One region of the Sporosarcina sp. FSL K6-6792 genome, then DNA from elsewhere that is predicted to be linked to it. Evidence: a T-box and tRNA genes for the amino acid it is inferred to sense, from the RefSeq annotation. Region 1 holds a T-box; the other holds one or more tRNA genes.
What was found. The T-box of region 1 lies ahead of ileS (isoleucine--tRNA ligase). A T-box ahead of a tRNA ligase gene usually reads a tRNA of that ligase, here a tRNA-Ile.
Positions count from the first base shown of each region.

Region 1 (11,480 bases):
TCAAGCATACCCCAAGCGGCTCCCTTGTTGCGATGAGAAAGAAGCCCTAAATAAGGATCTGCAATGCTAATTTTTTCGCCGAGCTCCATGTTTTTAACGACTAGCCATTTCGTAAACTGATCCAAAATAATGACGAATGCCGCTAATCCGTAATAAATGAACAATCCAAATACCCCCGTCCGACAGATTACGTTCCATTTTACCACATCGACACCTATATGAGCGCGTTTCAACGCTAAATGAGTAATATAAGAAAAGCGCAAGGCGCCGTTTAGCCCCGACAAGCGCTGGAAGTCTTGATGATAAAGGCGTACTATGCCTTTTCAGCAAGAATGAAGCTAAAGGAAGGCAGTCTAAAGTCGCGACTTCCTGTCGCAAAGACTGCATGACCCCCTTCGTGGGGGCCCAGGGGCTGGCGTCTGTAGTCTAGACACAGATCCATGTAAAAAAACTTATGCTTTCTTACCTTTTAAAAAGCCGCTGCAACCAGTCTTATAAAAAGACAGCAGCAGCGGCTTACAGTTTGATAATTTTACGAATAATGCACTTTTACAACTTCTGCACAACGTGTACATAGTGTAGGGTGTGTTTCGTCTGAGCCGATTGTTTCAGAAATCGTCCAGCAACGCTCACATTTTTCGCCATCTGCATTTTCAACAAGAACACTTACAGCATCCAGTTTCAAAGTACCTTCCGGCATGTTAGCGATATCTCCTTCAGCAAACTTCGATACGATAAAGAATTGTGCGAAGTCAATATCATCCGCTGCGAATACATCTGCCAGTTTTTCAGGGACAGCAACCGTTACTTTCGCTTCAAGCGATTTCCCGATAATTTTACTATTACGCGCTTCTTCCAGTGCCTTCAGAACATCGTCACGAACAAGCATCAATGTTGCGAAACGCTCACGCAATGCCTGTGCTTCTTGTCCAAGATCTTGTGCTTCTGGCATATCTGTCAGCTGAATACTTTCTTCGGTCTTGTGCTCGATAAATGCCCACATTTCATCTGTCGTATGCGGCACAATAGGTGTTAACAATTTCAACAGCGCAATCAGCGTTTCATACATCACTGTTTGCATCGCACGACGATGTGGATGATCTGCACCTTCGATGTAAACAACGTCTTTGGCGATATCTAGGTAGAACGAGCTCAATTCACCTGTACAGAAGTTATTCACCGCATGATAAACACCAGCGAATTCGTAGTTTTCATAAGCTTCACGCACTTCTTTGATCAAATCCTGTAGTCTCACATAGACAAATTTGTCTACTGTACGAAGATTTTCAAATGCCACAGCATCAGTAGCCGGATTGAAATCTGATGTATTGCCGTGTAGGAAACGCAATGTGTTACGAATTTTTCTATATACTTCAGAAACTTGCTTGAAGTTAGAATCAGAAACCCGTACATCCGCTGTATAATCAACAGATGATACCCACAGGCGAAGAATGTCTGCACCAAGCTGGTTCATTACTTTTGCGGGAATGATTACGTTCCCGATTGATTTACTCATTTTACGTCCTTCTCCGTCAAGAGTGAAACCATGGCTTAGCAAGCCTTTATATGGTGCATGGCCATTGATGGCAACACTTGTCGTGAGTGATGAGTTAAACCATCCACGGTATTGGTCAGATCCTTCAAGATACAGGTCCGCCGGGTAAACGAGATCATCCCGTTCTACTAGCACACCTTGGTGTGTTGAGCCTGAATCGAACCAAACGTCCATGATGTCCGTCTCTTTTGTAAACTCTCCGTTCGGACTGCCTTCGTGTGTGAAACCTTCTGGCAGTAAATCTTTTGCTTCTCTTTCGAACCAGATGTTCGAACCGTTTTCACGGAACAATTCCGAAACGTTGGCAATTGTTTCATCTGTAATAATTGGTTCACCGTTTTCAGCGTAAAACACTGGAATTGGAACACCCCATACACGCTGACGTGAAATACACCAGTCACCACGGTCTCGAACCATGTTATACAATCTTGTTTCGCCCCATGAAGGTGTGAATTTCGTATTTTTGATAGCATCAAGTAATTCGGTACGGAACGATTCAATTGAAGCGAACCATTGTGCAGTCGCGCGGTAAATAACCGGTTTTTTCGTGCGCCAATCGTGTGGATACGAGTGGGTGATGAATGATAATTTCTTAAGCGCGCCCACTTTGTCGAGTGCCTCTGTAACTGCTTTATTTGCATCTTCATAAAACAGACCTTCGAAGCCTGGCGCTTCATCAGTCATAACACCGCGATCATCGATAGGAGAAAGGGCATCAATACCATATGATTTAGACACGTAGAAGTCGTCTTCCCCGTGGCCTGGAGCTGTATGGACACATCCAGTACCCGCTTCGGCTGTAACATGATCACCGAGCATAACAAGCGAATCGCGGTCATATAATGGGTGCTTCGCAACAACACGGTCGAGTTCAGAACCTTTCAGTTCACGCTCAACAACATGGTCTTCCCAGCCAAGTTCTTCTGCGACAAACGTAAGTAAATCTTTAGCGATAAGGAATTTCTCTTCTCCCGCTTTAACAATAACGTATTCAAATTCCGGATGGACAGAAATCCCAAGGTTTGCAGGAATCGTCCATGGAGTTGTCGTCCAGATTAAGAAGTTAACATCTTCATCAATTACGCCAAGTCCATCTTTCACAGGGAAACTAACATAGATAGATGGTGATTTCTTATCCTGGTACTCGATTTCCGCCTCAGCAAGTGCAGATTCACTTGATGGTGACCAATAAACTGGTTTCAATCCTTTATAGATATATCCTTTTTTAGCCATTTCACCAAACACTTGAATTTGACGCGCCTCAAAAGCTGGTTTTAGCGTGATATATGGATTATCCCAATCGCCACGAACACCAATCCGTTTGAACTGGCTACGCTGATTGTCAATCTGACCAAGCGCATATTCCTCACACATTTTACGGAATTCTGCTACTGACAGTTCTTTTCTTTTTACGCCTTTGTTCACTAATGCCTGTTCAATCGGCAGTCCATGTGTATCCCAGCCTGGAACGTATGGCGCGTGGAAACCTGTCATTGATTTGTGGCGGACAATCATATCTTTCAATACTTTGTTCATGGCGTGACCCATATGAAGATCACCATTCGCATATGGAGGACCATCGTGTAATACGAAGAACGGGCGACCCGCAGTTCGTTCCTGTACTTTTTTATAAATGTCCATCTCTGCCCATTTTTCTTGCAGTAATGGCTCTTTGTTAGGTAAGTTACCTCTCATCGGGAATTCTGTTTTCGGCATAAGTAATGTATCTTTGTATTCCATGTTTTTTCCTCCTTTAAAATAGAAAAGCGCAAAAGGATCGCAGCCTTCGCCACGTCCTGTGGCAAAGACCCCATACCTACATCCTGTAGACACAAGGCACAGGCAAAAATAAAAAAATCCCCACCCCTAAAAAGGGACGAAGAATTATTCTCGCGTTACCACCCTACTTGTAGCAAACGAATTTGCTACCACTCAGACACCATAACGGGGTGTTTCCGGGATCACGTAAATCATTCCGCAATCCGGCTCGAGAGTGATTTTCATTTCCAATCCGTTGACCGGGCTTCCACCGCCCCCGGCTCGCTATTCTCAGATTTGGAAGGTACTTTCTCTTTCAACGCCTGTTCTAAATATATGCCTATAAGTATATGTGTGAATTAAGACTAAAGTCAAGTTTCCTTATGAATCCAGGTCGGCTGCCATTTCTAAACGCTCCGCATCGATTTCATACTCCAGTAAAACGTCCCAATCATCTGACTGAATCAGATCAAGTTGCGCTTCAATGAGCATTTTGAAACGTGTACGGAAAACCTTCGACTGTTTCTTAAGATCTTCAATTTCCACAGAAATTCTACGCGCGCGGGAAAGTGCCTCATTGACAATTCGATCCGCATTTTTTTCTGCTTCCTTGACAATCAATTTCGATTCTTTCATAGAGTTGCGACGAACGTCTTCCGCAGCTTCCTGAGCGATAAGAATCGATTTTTGTAGCGTTTGCTCGATTGAGTTAAAATGGGAGACCTGTTCTTCTGATTGTTTCAAATTGCTTTTCAATGTTTTGTTTTCTTCAAGTATATTTTCAAAATCTTTCATGATTTGTTCCAAAAACTCATTTACTTCATCTTCATCATATCCACGAAACTTATTGGCAAATTCTTTATTATGTATATCAAGTGGTGATAAAGCCATTTAAAGCATCTCCCCTTTAACTTATTCATTCTCTATTATACATGTTAAGGCATCAGATAACAGTTCTTTTTCAAACTATTATCTGACAAGTCATTCTAATTTCCCAACAATTAGCCGAATCTTATCTTTACGCGTTCTTCCTTCAATTGCAATCACTTTAAAACGGCCAGAACCTCTAATTGATACCATATCTGACTCTTGAAGTTCGAATGCAGGCTGATCCCTAACAGCCCAATTCACTTTCACTTTTTCCCCATGCACAAGCGTCGCCGCTTTTTGGCGTGGAATAGTTACTAATGCCGCTGTTACTACGTCGAGTCGTAATGAACTAACGATATGCATTTCTTCTGTCCATGTATCTGTCGTGACAATCCAGTCTTCCGGACGATTACTTTCTTCAACCGTCACTTTCGCTTTCCCAATCGATAAAAAATTAGCCGTCATATAATCCTTTAACTCATCTGCGACTGCAAACTGGACTTGATCATCAACCACTCGGATGTCCCCGAATTTCGAACGGTCAATGCCTAATGACATCATCGAGCCCAGGATGTCCTTGTGATCAAGTTTCAAAAACTTAGAAGCATACTTCACATCAAAAATAGCTATTCGATAATCGACTGGTTCTGGTACATAATAATCTGGATAGATAAGAACTCTTCGTCTTTCCGCTTCCGGAAAAGCTCCGTACAATCCGACCAATAGCATCGAACTGCCCGCAAGAGATTCTACAATGCGCTGCTGCCTAGGATCCAAGAATCCTGTTAGTTTTGGTGAATAGGTATCTTCCACTTCACGTATCCAGCCAATCGCCATTTCGATGAAAGGCTGTTCATCTTTTCTGAAATGCTGTAGTATAGTTTCCATTTCTCCGGCTCCTTATAGAAAAATCCTCACATAAGTGAGGACGACGTAATCATTTTATAAAAACATCCTAAATATTGCTTCAACGCCATCAGAGATAAACCTCAACGCAAATATACCAACGATTGGTGAAATATCAATCATTCCAAGAGGTGGGATGAATTTTCTAAAAAACCCTAAATAAGGCTCGGTAATCTTTCCAAGCATTATACCAAACTTAGTCTCACGAGAAGCAGGTATCCATGACATTAGTATATAGATAATAAGAAGTATTGAGTAAATCGATATTGCTCCTGTTATTCCTTGATAAATTAACCCTAAAATATTTTCCATTCTGTTGGTACACCTCATTCAATTTCTATCGTTCAAAATAATCGGAGATTGCACCAGCAACTTCCACATTCTCCGGCACGCAAAGGAAAATATCAGTTCCTATTCGCTGGATGTCTCCTCCAAGCGCATAAACAGTACCGCTTAGGAAATCGACAATTCGAATACCTTGATCACGCTCAATTCGCTGTAAATTCACAACAACTGCACGCTTATTTTTCAAGTGTTCAGAAATGTCTTGCGCCTCCGCATAGACACGGGGCTCAATAAGAATAACTTTGGAAGACTTTTGGACACTTTGCAAGCTGACAACCGTTGCTGACTGTTGTGGTTCGCCTGCTACTTGCTTCCTCATTGGTGCTCTGCTGCGTGGCTGCTCCTGCGCAGGACGCTGTTCTTCCCGGCGTGGCTGTTCTTGTACTTCTTTTTCTTCGTCGTCTAGGTAAAACCATTTCTCAAACTTGTTTTTAATGCTCATACGTCTCCCTCGCTTTCTGCTCCGACAAGTGCAGTCCCGATTCTTACATGAGTTGCACCTTCTTCAATAGCGATAATGAAATCATTTGACATTCCCATGGACAATTGAGTACAAGGTGCATGTGGCAATTTTTTTGCCGAGATGCCGTCTCGAAGCTCCCTTAACGAGCGGAATACGGAACGAATCTCATCCATATCCTTTGTGAAAGGAGCCATTGTCATTAAACCTATAATTCGAATTTTATCATAAGCCGCCACATCTTCAATAAAGCTATCAAGTTCAGCTGGTGTTACACCTGATTTACTTGATTCACCAGAAACATTCACTTGAATGAAACAATCAATAACATGATTGGAACGCTTATGAATTTCCTTAACCAAACTCATTCGATCAACAGAATGTAAATAGTCAATTCGATTGATGATTTCTTTCACTTTTCTGCTCTGAACATTACCGATGAAATGCCAGATGGCACCACTTTGTATCGTTTCCTGTTTCCCAAGTAGGCCTTCAGGTCGATTTTCGCCAAGATGTCGGATGTTTTCTTCCAGCACTGCAGATGTTCTTGCTGTCGAAACTTCCTTCGTAACAGCAACGACCGTAATTTCAGATCTGTTTCGACCTACGCGGTCACAAGTTGCTTGTATATCTTGTTCGATTTTTTGTATTCGTTGCTGTAGATTCCCCATTATAATCACTACTTTTCCTCAATCTTTCACTTCATTGTACCAACCTAGGCTGAACATATCAATAATGAATCATTTTTCTGCATTCTTTTTGCCCACAAGTACAATATCTTTACCGATTGTTGTAATCTCTTTAAGATTGACCTTTTTCGTATCCTTGTCTTTTGTATCAAAAAAACTGTTCCGTTCTCCACCACCTACGTGCAAGGATTCAACTTTTCCAGTTACAGTGTCAATTGTTGCATCCTGGACGAATCCAAGGAACGTTCCCTTAGTAGCGTCGATAACTTCTTTTTTTTGTATTTCTGAAAACCTCATAAAATCCCTCCTTACAATGAATATATGCACATAGGCACAAGAAAAAACGCAATGCAGTTAGCGCATTGCGTTACATTTATCATTATTGTTCCATCCCTTCCCGAATGGTTTGAACTGCACTCTTCTCCAATCGGGAAATCTGGGCTTGTGAAATGCCTAGTTCCTTAGCAATTTCGGTCTGCGTTTGTCCCAAATAAAAACGTTTTGAAAGAATTGATTGTTGCCTTTCATCCATACTAGATACAGTTTCTTTAACAGATACATACGTCAGCCACCGTTCTTCTGAAACCGTTTTGTCCTGTATTTGATCCATCATAAATACTGGATCACCGCCGTCACCGTTCATAGGCTCATGAAGGGACATTGGATCTTGAATTGCATCAAGGGCAAAGAGAATATCATCGGCGGGTATACCTGTTGCTTCAGACAAATCCGATATTCGCGGTTCTCTTTGATTATCATTAATGAACTGCTCTTTCGCTCTTATTGCCTTATAAGCGGTATCTCGAAGTGATCTTGATACTCGTATTGAATGATGATCACGTAGATGTCTTTTAATTTCTCCAATAATCATCGGGACTGCGTATGTTGAAAATCTGACATTATGTTTCAAATCGAAGTTGTCAATTGATTTAAGCAAGCCGATACATCCGACTTGAAATAAATCATCCGCTTGTTCCCCCCTGTATGCGAATCTTTGGACCAGACTTAGGACGAGACGCAAATTGCCAATGACGAGCTCTTCCCTTGCTGCATGATCTCCGCTCTGTAACCTGATAAACGTTGCTTTCATCACGTCGTTTGTGAGTAACGGCAATTCGGACGTATCGATTCCGCAAATTTCAACTCTTGTACGCACCATTCGCTTTTCCTCCGCATTCTGTAGATGACTGTACAAGATAGTCTGTCCGCAGTCGTCCAGAATATGCGGAAATTCGCATCGCCAATTTCAACCATTATGCAATCGGATGATTCAAGCTTTCACGCAGCTCCGAGATGATTTTTTTTTCGAGCCGTGAAATATAGGATTGAGAAATCCCAAGCAGTTCTGCTACTTCTTTCTGTGTCATTTCCTCTTGTCCCGTCAAACCGAAACGGCATTCCATAATGTAACGCTCTCGTTCATCGAGACTTGTAATGGCTTCAATCATATGCTGGCGCTCGATTTTTCTTTCGACATCATCAATGATAATATGCTCATCTGTGCCAAGAATATCCGATAATAGTAATTCATTACCATCCGCATCTGAATTTAACGGTTCATCAAAAGAAATCTCAGATCGTGTTTTGTTTGTTTTTCGAAGATGCATCAGAATCTCATTTTCAATACAGCGGGATGCATATGTGGCTAACTTGATGTTTTTGTCGGTCTTAAAAGTTTCGATTGCCTTTATAAGTCCGATTGCACCTATACTGATAAGATCTTCAATATGTGTATTTGTGTTATCAAAACGACGTGCAATGTAAACAACAAGACGAAGGTTTTTTTCAATTAGTCTGTCACGCGCGTTCATATCGCCTTCCATAAATGCTTGGATTGTTATTGCTTCTTCTTCCCGGGTCAACGGCTTTGGAAGGGACTCATGACCTCCGATATAGTATGTGCCGCTTTTCCTTTTAAAAAAGCTAGTGATTATCGACATCCATTTTCTAAATTTATACAGCATAAGCAGTTCCCCTCTCCCCGTTTAATGACTCCATTGCGGATACATGCAAGATTGCTCCCGCACCGTCCGGATAACGACGATCATTCTTTGTCACTACAATATAACCAGGTTGCAGCACGTTCCCTTCTCCTAAAACCCATTGCTTGAATCGAAAACCAACTGCCCAAGACTGTCCTTGCACCGTTACTAACCGAATCAGCCTTATTTGTTTGTGATAGACCTCAGGAAACCCCGACATTGAAGGTGTTCCTTGAGGATTCCAAGCAAGCAAAGGCTTCATCAAATCTTCCGGTATATGCTTTTCCAGCACCTTTAACGAAACAAAATGGACTGGTGAACCAGACAATGGCTCCGTGCAACCGTTACCCGAATCGACGAATACATCAACCTCTACTTCAGCATCCCAAATAGAGAGAACTGAAAAAGCACGAAGCTCGGAAACATGGCGTGCAGTTCTGACATCAAGCCATTTTTTCCTCATGAAATAAAGAGAAATGTATGCGACAACTGCATAGGCAAGAACTGTAAACGCTGAACTGGACATATGGATGCGATATTGAAAAGCCGTTAGTAAACCACCAGCAAATACCGCCCCTATCAAAACTATTGTCGCAGATTTTTTCCACAGCTCAAAAGCCTTTCCAAAAGCGCAAACAGTCATGCAAATAAAAGATAAAACCAAAACACTCACCGATGATGGAAAAATAACGACAGGCATCGCACCCGCAAAAGAGGCGAACAATAATCGTCCGCGGGCGGCTTGTACGTTTCCTACTTTGTTGGCGAATGAAAGAATTGCATAATTGAATAGCATATTCACTCCTACAATTAGTTCCCCATACATAAGCCGCCCTCCCTGACAACAACGATAGCACCTATGGCGTAAAATGTTTGTCGGAACTAGGGGCAGACAAAAAAAAGAAATCGACAGGATTCGATTTTAGATATCGAGCGTTTTAGTTAGTTGAATGAAGAGATATGATCGGTTAATCGGGGTATATGATTGCTTGGCCCGTTATATGATTGGTTAGACATGCTTTTTGATTGGTTGGCACGATATATGATCGGGCAGCAGGTTTTTTGATTGGTTAGCCCGTTATATGATCGGGCAGCAGGTTTTTTGATTGATTGGCACGTTATATGATCGGGCGGACATGCTTTTTGATTGCTTGGCCTGTTTTATGATCGGTTAGACATGCTTTTTGATTGCTTGACCTGTTATATGATCGGCTAGACATGCTTTTTGATTGCTTGACCTGTTATATGATCGGCTAGACATCCTTTTTGTTTGCTTGACCTGTTATATGATCGGGCAGTCATGCTTTTTGTTCGCTCGGCACGTTATATGATCGGGCAGACATGTTTTATGATCGCTTGGTCCGTTATATGATCGGTCAACATGATTTTTGATTGGTTGGCCCGTTATATGATCGGTTAGACATGCTTTTTGATTGCTTGACCTGTTATATGATCGGTCGGCCACGCTTTTTGATTGCTCGTCTCGTTACATGATCGGGCAGTCATGCTTTTTGATCACTTAGCACGTAATATGATCGGGCAGCATGCCAACAATAATCAAACATCACCTAATCCACTTCATAGCTAACCAAACGTAAAAAAAGCTTTCCAGAAAGCGCGGTTGCACTTTCTGGAAAGCTTTTGGTCTTACATCATTATTAACGACGACGATTGCGTAAAAACGTCGGAATATCGAGCGTGTCATCTTGTTGATTACCTTGAGGTTGGCGTGTTGGTTCCGGTTGTTGGAACTGTGGCGCTTCCTCTCTGCTACGCTCACGTGTTGGTGGCTGTTGAGTTGGCGGTTGCTGCTCACGCGTTGGCGGTTGTGTACGACTTGCACCGAAGCCCGGGCTTCTTGCAGGACGAGATACGGTAAGCTGCTCTTCGCTGAAGCCTGTTGCAATGACTGTTACGATAATTTCATCCTTCAAGTTGTCATTGATGACAGAACCGAAAATCATATTCACATCTTCATCTGAAGCTGAAGCAACGATATCTGCAGCTTCCTGTACTTCGAATAGGCTCAAGTTTGAACCGCCTGTGATATTCATAAGTACACCTTTTGCGCCGTCGATTGACGTTTCGAGTAGTGGGCTTGAAATGGCTTTTTTCGCCGCTTCAGCCGCACGATTTTCTCCCGTAGACATCCCGATTCCCATAAGAGCAGAGCCTTTATTGGACATGATTGTCTTAACGTCTGCAAAGTCTAAGTTGATAAGTCCAGGTACAGCGATCAAGTCGGAAATACCTTGAACCCCTTGACGTAGTACATTATCGGCTTCACGGAAAGCTTCGAGCATTGGCGTATTTTTATCTACAATTTCAAGTAATTTATCATTTGGTATGACGATTAGTGTATCCACAGATTCTTTCATAGATGTTATACCGCCGATTGCCTGTGTCTGGCGTTTTCGTCCTTCAAAAGTGAACGGCCTAGTAACAACACCAACAGTCAGTGCACCCAAATCTTTCGCAATTTGTGCGATGACTGGAGCAGCCCCAGTACCTGTTCCACCGCCCATACCTGCAGTAACGAACACCATATCAGATCCGCGCAATGCTTCTTCGATTTGTTCTCTGCTTTCTTCGGCAGCTTTTTTACCAACTTCCGGATTCGCACCTGCCCCAAGTCCGCGTGTCAATTTGCCACCTATTTGTAATTTCACTTCAGCAGTCGAAAGGTTTAGTGCCTGAGCATCTGTATTAACTGCGATAAATTCCACACCTTGCACACCATGTTCAATCATTCTATTTACAGCATTATTACCGCCACCGCCTACACCAATTACTTTGATGACTGCTAACGCGTCAACATTCGTATCGAATTCTAGCATCGTCTCTCCTCCTAGTCCATTTCATACAGTTGTTCATTGAATCATTCGAAGAAATTGTCAAAGACTTTCTTTGCTTTA
Region 1 is NZ_JBBOSA010000001.1:4,332,052-4,343,531, reverse strand. It holds gene lspA (signal peptidase II) at 1-164, opposite strand, end outside; gene ileS (isoleucine--tRNA ligase) at 533-3,295, opposite strand; T-box leader at 3,425-3,642, opposite strand; gene MKZ26_RS20800 (DivIVA domain-containing protein) at 3,695-4,204, opposite strand; gene MKZ26_RS20795 (YlmH family RNA-binding protein) at 4,295-5,071, opposite strand; gene MKZ26_RS20790 (YggT family protein) at 5,126-5,401, opposite strand; gene MKZ26_RS20785 (cell division protein SepF) at 5,427-5,876, opposite strand; gene MKZ26_RS20780 (YggS family pyridoxal phosphate-dependent enzyme) at 5,873-6,565, opposite strand; gene MKZ26_RS20775 (PRC-barrel domain-containing protein) at 6,635-6,880, opposite strand; gene sigG (RNA polymerase sporulation sigma factor SigG) at 6,963-7,742, opposite strand; gene sigE (RNA polymerase sporulation sigma factor SigE) at 7,837-8,547, opposite strand; gene MKZ26_RS20760 (sigma-E processing peptidase SpoIIGA) at 8,537-9,391, opposite strand; gene ftsZ (cell division protein FtsZ) at 10,224-11,402, opposite strand; gene ftsA (cell division protein FtsA) at 11,444-11,480, opposite strand, start outside.

Region 2 (11,480 bases), 2.5 Mb from region 1:
CGGAGGAATAGAAAGAAAAATCGATTCCCTGAGTAGCGGCGAGCGAAACGGGAAGAGCCCAAACCAAGAAGCTTGCTTCTTGGGGTTGTAGGACACTCTATACGGAGTTACAAAGGAATGGATTAGACGAAGCGACCTGGAAAGGTCCGCCGTAGCGGGTAAAAGCCCCGTAGTTGAAAGTCCATTCTCTCCAGAGTGTATCCTGAGTACGGCGGAACACGTGAAATTCCGTCGGAATCCGGGAGGACCATCTCCCAAGGCTAAATACTCCCTAGTGACCGATAGTGAACCAGTACCGTGAGGGAAAGGTGAAAAGCACCCCGGAAGGGGAGTGAAATAGATCCTGAAACCATGTGCCTACAAGTTGTCAGAGCCCGTTAATGGGTGATGGCGTGCCTTTTGTAGAATGAACCGGCGAGTTACGATTCCATGCAAGGTTAAGCAGTGAATGCGGAGCCGCAGCGAAAGCGAGTCTGAATAGGGCGATAGAGTATGGGGTCGTAGACCCGAAACCAGGTGATCTACCCATGTCCAGGGTGAAGGTAAGGTAACACTTACTGGAGGCCCGAACCCACGTACGTTGAAAAGTGCGGGGATGAGGTGTGGGTAGCGGTGAAATTCCAATCGAACCTGGAGATAGCTGGTTCTCTCCGAAATAGCTTTAGGGCTAGCCTCAAACTTAAGAATCTCGGAGGTAGAGCACTGTTTGGACTAGGGGCCCATCCCGGGTTACCGAATTCAGACAAACTCCGAATGCCGATGATTTATGTTTGGGAGTCAGACTGCGGGTGATAAGATCCGTAGTCGAGAGGGAAACAGCCCAGACCACCAGTTAAGGTCCCCAAGTATTCGTTAAGTGGAAAAGGATGTGGCGTTGCCCAGACAACCAGGATGTTGGCTTAGAAGCAGCCATCATTTAAAGAGTGCGTAATAGCTCACTGGTCGAGTGGCGCTGCGCCGAAAATGTACCGGGGCTAAACGAATCACCGAAACTGTGGATTGACATCTTAGATGTCAGTGGTAGGAGAGCGTTCCAAGGGCGTCGAAGCTAGACCGTAAGGACTGGTGGAGCGCTTGGAAGTGAGAATGCCGGTATGAGTAGCGAAAGAAGGGTGAGAATCCCTTCCACCGAATGCCCAAGGTTTCCTGAGGAAGGCTCGTCCGCTCAGGGTTAGTCAGGACCTAAGTTGAGGCCGAAAGGCGTAGACGATGGACAACAGGTTGATATTCCTGTACCACCTCCCCGCCGTTTGAGCAATGGGGTGACGCAGTAGGATAGGGTGAGCGCGCTGTTGGTTATGCGCGTCTAAGCAGTGAGGTGTGGAATGAGGCAAATCCCGTTCCTATAACATTGAGCTGTTACAGCAAGGGGATTTATCCCTGAGTCCCTGATTTCACGCTGCCAAGAAAAGCCTCTAGCGAGGCGGGAGGTGCCTGTACCGCAAACCGACACAGGTAGGCGAGGAGAGAATCCTAAGGTGATCGAGAGAACTCTCGTTAAGGAACTCGGCAAAATGACCCCGTAACTTCGGGAGAAGGGGTGCTCTGGTAGGGTGTTAAAGCCCGAGAGAGCCGCAGTGAATAGGCCCAGGCGACTGTTTAGCAAAAACACAGGTCTCTGCAAAACCGCAAGGTGAAGTATAGGGGCTGACGCCTGCCCGGTGCTGGAAGGTTAAGAGGAGAGGTCAGCGCAAGCGAAGCTTCGAATTGAAGCCCCAGTAAACGGCGGCCGTAACTATAACGGTCCTAAGGTAGCGAAATTCCTTGTCGGGTAAGTTCCGACCCGCACGAAAGGCGTAACGATCTGGGCACTGTCTCAACGAGAGACTCGGTGAAATTATAATACCTGTGAAGATGCAGGTTACCCGCGACAGGACGGAAAGACCCCGTGGAGCTTTACTGTAACCTGATATTGAATTCCGGTGCAGCCTGTACAGGATAGGTAGGAGCCTTGGATTCCGGAGCGCTAGCTTCGGATGAGGCGTTGGTGGGATACTACCCTGGCTGTATTGGACTTCTAACCCATGCCCCTTATCGGGGCAGGAGACAGTGTCAGGCGGGCAGTTTGACTGGGGCGGTCGCCTCCTAAAGAGTAACGGAGGCGCCCAAAGGTTCCCTCAGAATGGTTGGACATCATTCGTAGAGTGCAAAGGCATAAGGGAGCTTGACTGCGAGACCTACAAGTCGAGCAGGGTCGAAAGACGGGCTTAGTGATCCGGTGGTTCCGCATGGAAGGGCCATCGCTCAACGGATAAAAGCTACCCCGGGGATAACAGGCTTATCTCCCCCAAGAGTCCACATCGACGGGGAGGTTTGGCACCTCGATGTCGGCTCATCGCATCCTGGGGCTGTAGTCGGTCCCAAGGGTTGGGCTGTTCGCCCATTAAAGCGGTACGCGAGCTGGGTTCAGAACGTCGTGAGACAGTTCGGTCCCTATCCGTCGCGGGCGCAGGAAATTTGAGAGGAGCTGTCCTTAGTACGAGAGGACCGGGATGGACATACCTCTGGTGTACCAGTTGTCTTGCCAAAGGCATCGCTGGGTAGCTATGTATGGACGGGATAAATGCTGAAAGCATCTAAGCATGAAGCCCCCCTCGAGATGAGATTTCCCATTACGCAAGTAAGTAAGATCCCTCAAAGAAGATGAGGTTGATAGGTCTGGGGTGGAAGCACGGCGACGTGTGGAGCTGACGGATACTAATCGATCGAGGACTTAACCAATTTTGAAAAGGGCTTGATTACCCTGATTCTGTGTAGCACAATGTCTGTTTTATTCAGTTTTGAGCGAATAAGTACCGTTCATAAAAAAAGTACTTGCAATTAATTAGATGATATGTTATAATAATTATTGTCTTTGAGAAAAGATCATACAAGTCTGGTGACGATTGCGAAGAGGTCACACCCGTTCCCATCCCGAACACGGAAGTTAAGCTCTTCAGCGCCGATGGTAGTTGGGGGTTTCCCCCTGTGAGAGTAGGACGTCGCCGGTCTTGTAACAATTATTACATAGGTTTATGAATAGGACAAACAACTGAAGTTTGTCGCACTTATACCCAGGAGGATTAGCTCAGCTGGGAGAGCACCTGCCTTACAAGCAGGGGGTCGGCGGTTCGAGCCCGTCATCCTCCACCATTTTATTTATAATGAAAACTATTAGCCGGAGTAGCTCAACTGGTAGAGCAACTGACTTGTAATCAGTAGGTTGAGGGTTCAAGTCCTTTCTCCGGCACCACTTTTCGAGCCATTAGCTCAGTTGGTAGAGCATCTGACTTTTAATCAGAGGGTCGCAGGTTCGAATCCTGCATGGCTCACCATTTTTATGACTTAGTGTCATAATTTATATTGCGGGTATGGCGGAACTGGCAGACGCGCTAGACTTAGGATCTAGTGCCTTCGGGCGTGGGGGTTCGACTCCCTTTACCCGCACTTATAATGCGGAAGTAGTTCAGTGGTAGAATACGACCTTGCCAAGGTCGGGGTCGCGGGTTCGAATCCCGTCTTCCGCTCCATATTTTTGCCGGGGTGGCGGAACTGGCAGACGCACAGGACTTAAAATCCTGCGGTAGGTGACTACCGTACCGGTTCGATTCCGGTTCTCGGCATTAATAACTTTTAACTTATATGCGCTCGTAGCTCAATTGGATAGAGCACCTGACTACGGATCAGGAGGTTGTGGATTCGACTTCTGCCGGGCGCACCATTATGTTTTTAAACTTTATAATTCTTCGGGACGTAGCTCAGCTTGGTAGAGCACTTGGTTTGGGACCAAGGGGTCGCAGGTTCGAATCCTGTCTTCCCGACCATTAAGCTTTTTAAGCAGATTCGCCGCTTAAAGAATATACCATTTTAAGTAGATTTGTGCTTTAATAATTGCCAGCTATAATGGGGCCTTAGCTCAGCTGGGAGAGCGCCTGCCTTGCACGCAGGAGGTCAGCGGTTCGATCCCGCTAGGCTCCACCAACACAATTTCAATAAAGATCCTGGCGGCGTAGCTCAGCTGGCTAGAGCGTACGGTTCATACCCGTGAGGTCGGGGGTTCGATCCCCTCTGCCGCCATCTTAAAGGACCTTTAGCTCAGTTGGTTAGAGCAGACGGCTCATAACCGTCCGGTCGCAGGTTCGAGTCCTGCAAGGTCCACCACTATTATATACAGCCATGGAGGTATACCCAAGCCCGGCTGAAGGGATCGGTCTTGAAAACCGACAGGGGAGTCAAATCCCGCGGGGGTTCGAATCCCTCTACCTCCTCCATTTTTAACTAGTGGTGAAATTAAATAGTACTTATATTGTTGTCGCGGGGTGGAGAAGTGGTATCTCGTCGGGCTCATAACCCGAAGGTCACAGGTTCAAATCCTGTCCCCGCAACCAAATGGTCCCGTGGTGTAGCGGTTAACATGCCTGCCTGTCACGCAGGAGATCGCCGGTTCGATCCCGGTCGGGACCGCCATTTTTATTAATACTATAAGGTTTAGAATAAGTTAACGACTTAATGTAAACTAAATACGTGGCTCAGTAGCTCAGTCGGTAGAGCAAAGGACTGAAAATCCTTGTGTCGGCGGTTCGATTCCGTCCTGAGCCACCATTGTTATGCGAGTGTAGTTTAGTGGTAAAACCTCAGCCTTCCAAGCTGATGATGAGGGTTCGATTCCCTTCACTCGCTCCAAAAAGGGCCTATAGCTCAGCTGGTTAGAGCGCACGCCTGATAAGCGTGAGGTCGATGGTTCGAGTCCATTTAGGCCCACCATTCCGCAGTAGCTCAGTGGTAGAGCAATCGGCTGTTAACCGATCGGTCGTAGGTTCGAGTCCTACCTGCGGAGCCATTTATATATGGGGAAGTACTCAAGCGGCTCAAGAGGTGCCCCTGCTAAGGGTATAGATCGCGAAAGCGGTGCGAGGGTTCGAATCCCTCCTTCTCCGCCATATATAATTTGGCCCCTTGGTCAAGCGGTTAAGACACCGCCCTTTCACGGCGGTATCACGGGTTCGAATCCCGTAGGGGTCATACATAAAAGTAGCTTTACAAGTTCTTAATGAACTTGTAAAGCTACTTTTTAATTTGTTTATATATAGTTTTCTAGTTCACTTAAATTCTAACTATATATGTTGAATTAAAGAATCGCATTGAATCTACTGTGGCGCTCAATAAGGAGAGAGTTGTAATTCGGGGTGTGGATTGTAGAACGCTTGACGCTTTGGGGATGCCTTTCACCGTAAGCCTGAATATCGCTTCGCATCCAGTCTCACGGCTTCGGCGACCCCTTTGCCGCGCCTGCACTAGGGTGTTCATTATCGAGAGAAATGTGATTTTGAGATGTATATGCCGAGATTATAAGGTGATTACTAGTTGATACTACTTATATTCAAGAAAGACGTACTCCAGGTTGCAGATTTCATCACAGATAATGAAATGCTCTTTCTCATATAGACCATCCAGCGTCGAAGCGATATTGGTAGGAGTTCTGTTTCATTCTTAAATAAAAAAGACAAGACTATGGAGAAGACTTCAGCCGCCAAAATTATATCTTTGGCGGCTTTTATCCAGTTAAGAAGCCCCGCTATTCTTTCGTCCCAAAAAGCTCTAGCATTTCGTCTACTTATGCCTTTGGAGAGCAACGGATGGATAACCACCAAACGATTCCCGAAAAATGTGTAGGGTGCTACGAAGTCGCATCCCTACACATCAAGATATCTCGATAATAGTAAAGAGGTCGTTCTATCTAAAGCAACTCAAAGGCAACTGCACACGCAGCGCCTAGTGTTTGATTAAATCATTTACGGGTTACTTTTGGTTAATTAACATACGTGAGCTAAAATATCCTGAAAAGAAACACCATAAGCAATGGCCTATGGTGTTTCTTTTCACTTCTTCTGATCCTCTATATAACTATCTTTTTCATGATAAGGAATATCTCCGAGAGGGGATTCGATTCCTTCATCATCCAGTTCCGCTTCATATTTCTCTGAGGCATCGGACCTGATGAAGCCGCGTGACTTTCCATTTATATCGGTACCTGTGAATTCTTCAAATTCTTCGGTTGCACCATCTGAAATTCCGCTGTCGTATAACGTATTGTAGTCATCGTGATCTCCGCTGAAATCGGAAGGGGTTTCTGATGTTCCAGATTTTGCGATTTCCTGAAAGCTGTCTTCGCCATCCCGGGCCGCTCGGGAAAATGAATTTGGGTTGGCCATGGTAAGCGTATCTTCTTCGACAGGTCGATCATTGGGGATTTCTTTCTCAGTCGCATGGTCGATGCAAAGAGTTGTGTAAGGAACTGCTTCAAGTCGCCCAAATGGTATATCTTTTTGGCACACTTCACATTTCCCGTAAGAACCGTCCACCATCGCTTGTAAGGCGCTTTCTACTTTATCTAATTCAGAGCCAGCATGAACGTTTAAAGCCATGTCCTTCTCTCTTTCAAACAGTTCTGTACCCATATCACCGGGATGATTGTCATACATCGACAGCTCGCCGGCAGCTTCTTGTGCACTTTCCTTAATATCTGTTTCTTCTTCTGTTTTTGTTAAGTGATCCTTCATTTCATATAGTTCTTTTTTTAGAGTGGCTTTTTGTTTATCGTTCAACAAGTTTTGTCACGTCCTTTTTAGTAATGGCATTAGTCTGCACATATCCACAGTACTTAATAAACAAAAGTACAGATTGTTGACTATCGTTACTTAACTTTCCTTTATTTCGTTCCATCTAAACATATAAATCAGAAAAAGCGTAAAGCTTCGAGTTAAATCGAGGCTTTACGCTTTTTCTTTTATTAGTTAGAGCAGATGGCCAATGAGTATTCCGATCCCTAATAGTAAGCCGAATAAAGTGTTCGTAACTGCAGTGTTTTTCATCGCAGGCATCACATGTATTGGGATGTGATTTTTTCGGAACACAGTAATCGCTCCAATCGGCTTTTTGACACTAAGAAATACAAGCAGTGACCATGGAGTAAGATGACCGAAGAGAATCATTGCAATAATCCAGCCATAGGAAATAATGAAAAATAGCATTAGGATTGTAATTGCGTTGTAGCGGCCCACAAGAATAGCGAGTGTTTTTCGTCCGCCTTCCTTATCGCCTTCTAAATCACGTATATTATTTGCTAGCATAATACCTGCGACTAGCAACATACTTGGGATGGATAGCAGAACCGCTTCTGTCGTTACTGTTTCTGTCTGGATATAAAACGCAATAAGGATAAGTAACATTCCCATGACAACACCGGAAAACAGTTCTCCAAATGGCGTGTAGGCGATAGGATACGGTCCTCCAGTATAAAAGTAGCCTACCATCATTGACAAAATACCGACGACTGCGAGCATCCATGAGGTTTCCATACATATATAGATACCAATAAGGACGGAAATCCCGTAAAGCATAAAGGCAAGATTCAACACGGTTTTTGGTTTTACACCATTACGGACGATTGTACCGCCGATTCCAATGGACTGTTCTGTATCAAGTCCTCTTTTAAAATCATAATATTCATTGAACATATTCGTTGCCATTTGGATGAAAACACTCGCGACGAGCATGGCGATGAATAAAGGAAAATGTAATTTTCCGTAAGTTAGTGCAATCATGGTACCGAGAAATACAGGTGCAAAGGCTGCTGTTAGTGTATGTGGACGTGTAAGCTGCCACCAAATACGCCAGCCTTTATCCGCTTTTATTGTCTGTTGCAATTTGGCTCTCTCCCTATCCTTTTAATGACCCTATCTATTGTACTCCAAAATGGGTGGGGTGAACATATGGACTGCTTATTATGTGCTGAAACGAAATTGATTCGGTATGATAGACTATAGGTATTGTTTTAAATCAGTCGAATGAATGTACGGAGGGAAAATAATGAATCGGAAGTTGACCGCTACCCGTGAATCTCAATTAAATGTTAGGCAGAATGAGCTGCGTTTTTTTACAGAAACTGTCGATGCGGGGAGAATCTCACCACTTGCGTTTTTTGAAGCAGGGGATTCGTGTTACAAAGATGAACGTTTCTATTGGCAAAATGCAGATAAAACTTTAACGCTTGTTGGTATTGGACATGCTACGGTATTAACAAGTGATGGAACGAATGATCGTTTCTCACATATTTCAACAAGTTGGAAAAAATTATGTAGTGCGCTAATTAAAGAAGAAAATGATCGGGAACCTGTTCTTTTTGGAGGTTTCTCGTTTGATCCGAAAAGTGTTAAGCAATCAGAGTGGGATGCATTTCCATCGGCCCATTTCGTTGTACCTTCTTTCCAGTTGTCGATTACGAATGGCAAGACAGAAATTTCCATTAACCTTGTAACAAAAAGCAACGATGGGGCAGAACAGTTTGAGAAGTTAAGGGATGAAAGAGACCGTCTAATTCATATCGCGCAAGTCGAGGAATCCGCTCTGCTTACAAAACCGGAAGTTGTGTCAATAGAGGAACTTTCGAAAGAACATTATCTGGAAACCGTTGCAGGTGTCACAAAGAAAATTAACAATGGTGAAGCTGAAAAAGTAGTAATTGCACGTTCGGTTAAACTAAACTTTGCAGATGACGTGCCGGCTGTCGCTGCACTTCATCATATATCAAATGAACAGCAGGAAAGTTATCACTTTGGATTGCAAAAGGACGGCCAATTATTTTTTGGTGCTACACCTGAACGTTTAATTGAAATATCAAATGGCCGTGCGTATTCGGCATGTGTCGCGGGTTCCATTAAACGAGGCAAGTCGGCAACTGAAGACCGCGAACTTGGCGATGAACTTCTTGAAGATAGAAAAAACCGAGAAGAGCATCAATATGTCGTTAATATGATTTCACAAGTGTTTAAGTCATTTTGCACAGACATCAAAATTTCGAAAGTACCGAAACTGATGAAAGTCCGTGATATTCAGCATTTGTTTACGCCAGTTGAAGGAAAAGTTGAACAAGGAACTGATATTTTTAGTTTGGTTCAAGCACTTCACCCGACACCGGCACTAGGCGGTGTCCCAACTGATATAGCGATGGAAATGATTCGTTCTGAGGAAAACTTGGATCGGGGTTATTATGCTGGACCAATTGGTTGGACAGATACTGCTGGAAATGGTGAATTCGCTGTTGCAATCCGTTCCGCACTTCTTGACGGCAATAGTGCGTACTTATACGCAGGTGGAGGAATTGTGGCAGACTCTGAACCAGATAAAGAATACGATGAAACATGGGTGAAATTCAGACCGGTTATGCGGGCGCTTGGAGGAAAACTGAATGGATAACCGTACAGTTTTGACTGATTATGTTCGTAGAATGACTGCTGCTTTGATGATGGCTGATGTGAAAACGGTAGTTATTAGTCCAGGCTCTCGTTCGACACCACTGGCTTACGCTTTCGCTTCAACAAAAGGCCTTGATGTCTATATGCAAGTTGATGAACGATCGGCTGCCTACTTTGCATTAGGTTTGGCGAAGGCATCCGGTAATCCTGTCGTCCTTCTCTGTACGTCAGGTACTGCAGCATCGAATTATCATCCTGCTATAACAGAAGCGTATTATGCGCGTATTCCTCTTATTGTTATCACGGCTGACCGTCCGCATGAATTAAGGGAAGTCGGTGCGCCACAGGCAATCGATCAAATTCGAATGTATGGTAAGCATGTGAAATATAGTGTAGATTTCCCACTTGCTGAAAACAATCCGGATATCGAAGACTTTATTGATCGCCATATTAGCCGTGCACTGTCAGTTGCGACTACAGCTCCACGAGGACCCGTTCACTTAAATGTGCCGTTCCGGGAACCACTTCTGATCGATTTTGATCGGGAAACGCCGAAAATGACTTTCAAAAAACGATTTAAAAGTGTAGACAGTTTGGATGCATCTACTGCCCAACAAATTTCACAGTTGCTTGTAACGTCGGAAAAAGGCTTCATCATTGCTGGTGAAATGCCGATAGGGTTCGATAAAGCAGCATTTTGGAACTTTGCCAAAGCACTGGAATGGCCAGTATTATGCGATCCGCTATCAAATCTTCGCACGGAAGTACCTGAACAATGCATAGCGCTCTGTATTGATCATTATGATGCACTATTAAAAAGTGATGCATTCAAAGAGAAAGTCGTACCTGATACTGTCATTCGTTTTGGTGCACAGCCAGTAGCGAAGCCGCTTTCGCTTTACTTGAAAAAAGTAAGACCAGCTACAGTTATAGCGGTGGATGAATCGCCGGAATTTAGGGATTCGCTCGGTGTCGTTACGCATCATATCCAGACTTCACCCGAAACAGTCATAAAAATTATTGTGGATAAACCGAAGACATCTTATACAGAGTTGTGGACGATGGCGAATGAGGCGGCATCAGCGATTACAAATAAGTATGAGGGTGTTGCTGGCGATGAAGGGATATTTGCAAAAACATTATTTGAGCACCTTCCCACAGAGAGCGACCTCGTAAGTGGCAGCAGCATGCCAATCCGTGATGTAGACACGTTCTTCAGGAAGACGGATAAGGATATTACAATTTTTGCGAATCGCGGGACGAATGGTATCGATGGTGTTGTATCGACAGCATTCGGTATCCAGGCGGCAAGAAAGCGTCCAACATGGCTGTTAATTGGCGATTTATCGTTCTTGCATGATGTCAACGGATTAATTGTTACTCGTTTCCATGAGGCAGATTTAACCATTGTCATTATTAATAACGATGGGGGTGGAATATTCTCGTACCTTCCGCAAGCTGATGCAGGTAATCATTTCGAAGAGCTGTTTGGCACACCAACAGGCTTAACATTCGGCCACATTGCTGCGATGTATGATGCGCAGTATGCGGCAATCCACACGCCAGAAGAGTTCGGAATGGAGCTCGATAAAGCGAAGGAAAAACCAGTGCGTATTATCGAAGTGTTCACGAATCGTCAAGCGAATGTGAAAGCGCACCGAGACCTATGGAAGCAAATCACGGACAGGCTTGATCGTAATGAATGAAAAGACTATTCGTATACGTGAAATTAATATGCATGTGGAAATCCAAGGTGGAGAAAATTTACCTGTCATCGTATTTCTACATGGTTTTACGGGGAGCACCACATCATGGCGTGAAATTACAAAGTTGCTAAAAGGTAACTACCAGACAATAGCTGTCGATTTGACGGGACACGGCAAATCGACTATTCCGGAAGACATTGTCCGCTACTCTATGGATCAGCAAGTAGAGGACCTTGAGGAACTGTTTACTGAGCTTTCTCTTGATCAATTCATCTTGGTTGGCTATTCAATGGGGGGACGTATTGCACTGGCTTATACGGTGCGACATCCAATGCGGGTCTCGTCATTGATTCTCGAGAGTTCTTCTCCAGGATTGAAGACGGAAGTGGAAAGAGAAGAACGACAAGCAGCTGACAGGCGGCTGGCAGACAGAATCACAAGGGACGGATTGCCGGCATTCATCGATTTCTGGGGAAATATTCCCTTGTTCGCGTCTCAGAAGACTTTGTCGGAAGAAAAGCAGCTGGCAGTGAGGAATGAA
Region 2 is NZ_JBBOSA010000001.1:1,870,713-1,882,192, reverse strand. It holds rRNA gene MKZ26_RS09075 (23S ribosomal RNA) at 1-2,721, shown strand, start outside; rRNA gene rrf (5S ribosomal RNA) at 2,875-2,990, shown strand; tRNA gene MKZ26_RS09065 (tRNA-Val) at 3,057-3,132, shown strand; tRNA gene MKZ26_RS09060 (tRNA-Thr) at 3,157-3,232, shown strand; tRNA gene MKZ26_RS09055 (tRNA-Lys) at 3,239-3,314, shown strand; tRNA gene MKZ26_RS09050 (tRNA-Leu) at 3,345-3,426, shown strand; tRNA gene MKZ26_RS09045 (tRNA-Gly) at 3,435-3,509, shown strand; tRNA gene MKZ26_RS09040 (tRNA-Leu) at 3,517-3,602, shown strand; tRNA gene MKZ26_RS09035 (tRNA-Arg) at 3,624-3,700, shown strand; tRNA gene MKZ26_RS09030 (tRNA-Pro) at 3,727-3,803, shown strand; tRNA gene MKZ26_RS09025 (tRNA-Ala) at 3,885-3,960, shown strand; tRNA gene MKZ26_RS09020 (tRNA-Met) at 3,983-4,056, shown strand; tRNA gene MKZ26_RS09015 (tRNA-Ile) at 4,064-4,140, shown strand; tRNA gene MKZ26_RS09010 (tRNA-Ser) at 4,158-4,250, shown strand; tRNA gene MKZ26_RS09005 (tRNA-Met) at 4,293-4,367, shown strand; tRNA gene MKZ26_RS09000 (tRNA-Asp) at 4,371-4,446, shown strand; tRNA gene MKZ26_RS08995 (tRNA-Phe) at 4,506-4,581, shown strand; tRNA gene MKZ26_RS08990 (tRNA-Gly) at 4,589-4,662, shown strand; tRNA gene MKZ26_RS08985 (tRNA-Ile) at 4,667-4,743, shown strand; tRNA gene MKZ26_RS08980 (tRNA-Asn) at 4,745-4,819, shown strand; tRNA gene MKZ26_RS08975 (tRNA-Ser) at 4,829-4,919, shown strand; tRNA gene MKZ26_RS08970 (tRNA-Glu) at 4,930-5,001, shown strand; gene MKZ26_RS08965 (TraR/DksA C4-type zinc finger protein) at 5,859-6,587, opposite strand; gene MKZ26_RS08960 (1,4-dihydroxy-2-naphthoate polyprenyltransferase) at 6,774-7,685, opposite strand; gene MKZ26_RS08955 (isochorismate synthase) at 7,849-9,234, shown strand; gene menD (2-succinyl-5-enolpyruvyl-6-hydroxy-3-cyclohexene-1-carboxylic-acid synthase) at 9,227-10,939, shown strand; gene menH (2-succinyl-6-hydroxy-2,4-cyclohexadiene-1-carboxylate synthase) at 10,932-11,480, shown strand, end outside.
Region 2: it encodes a tRNA-Ile, which carries the amino acid that the T-box ahead of ileS (isoleucine--tRNA ligase) is inferred to sense. The anticodon was not compared.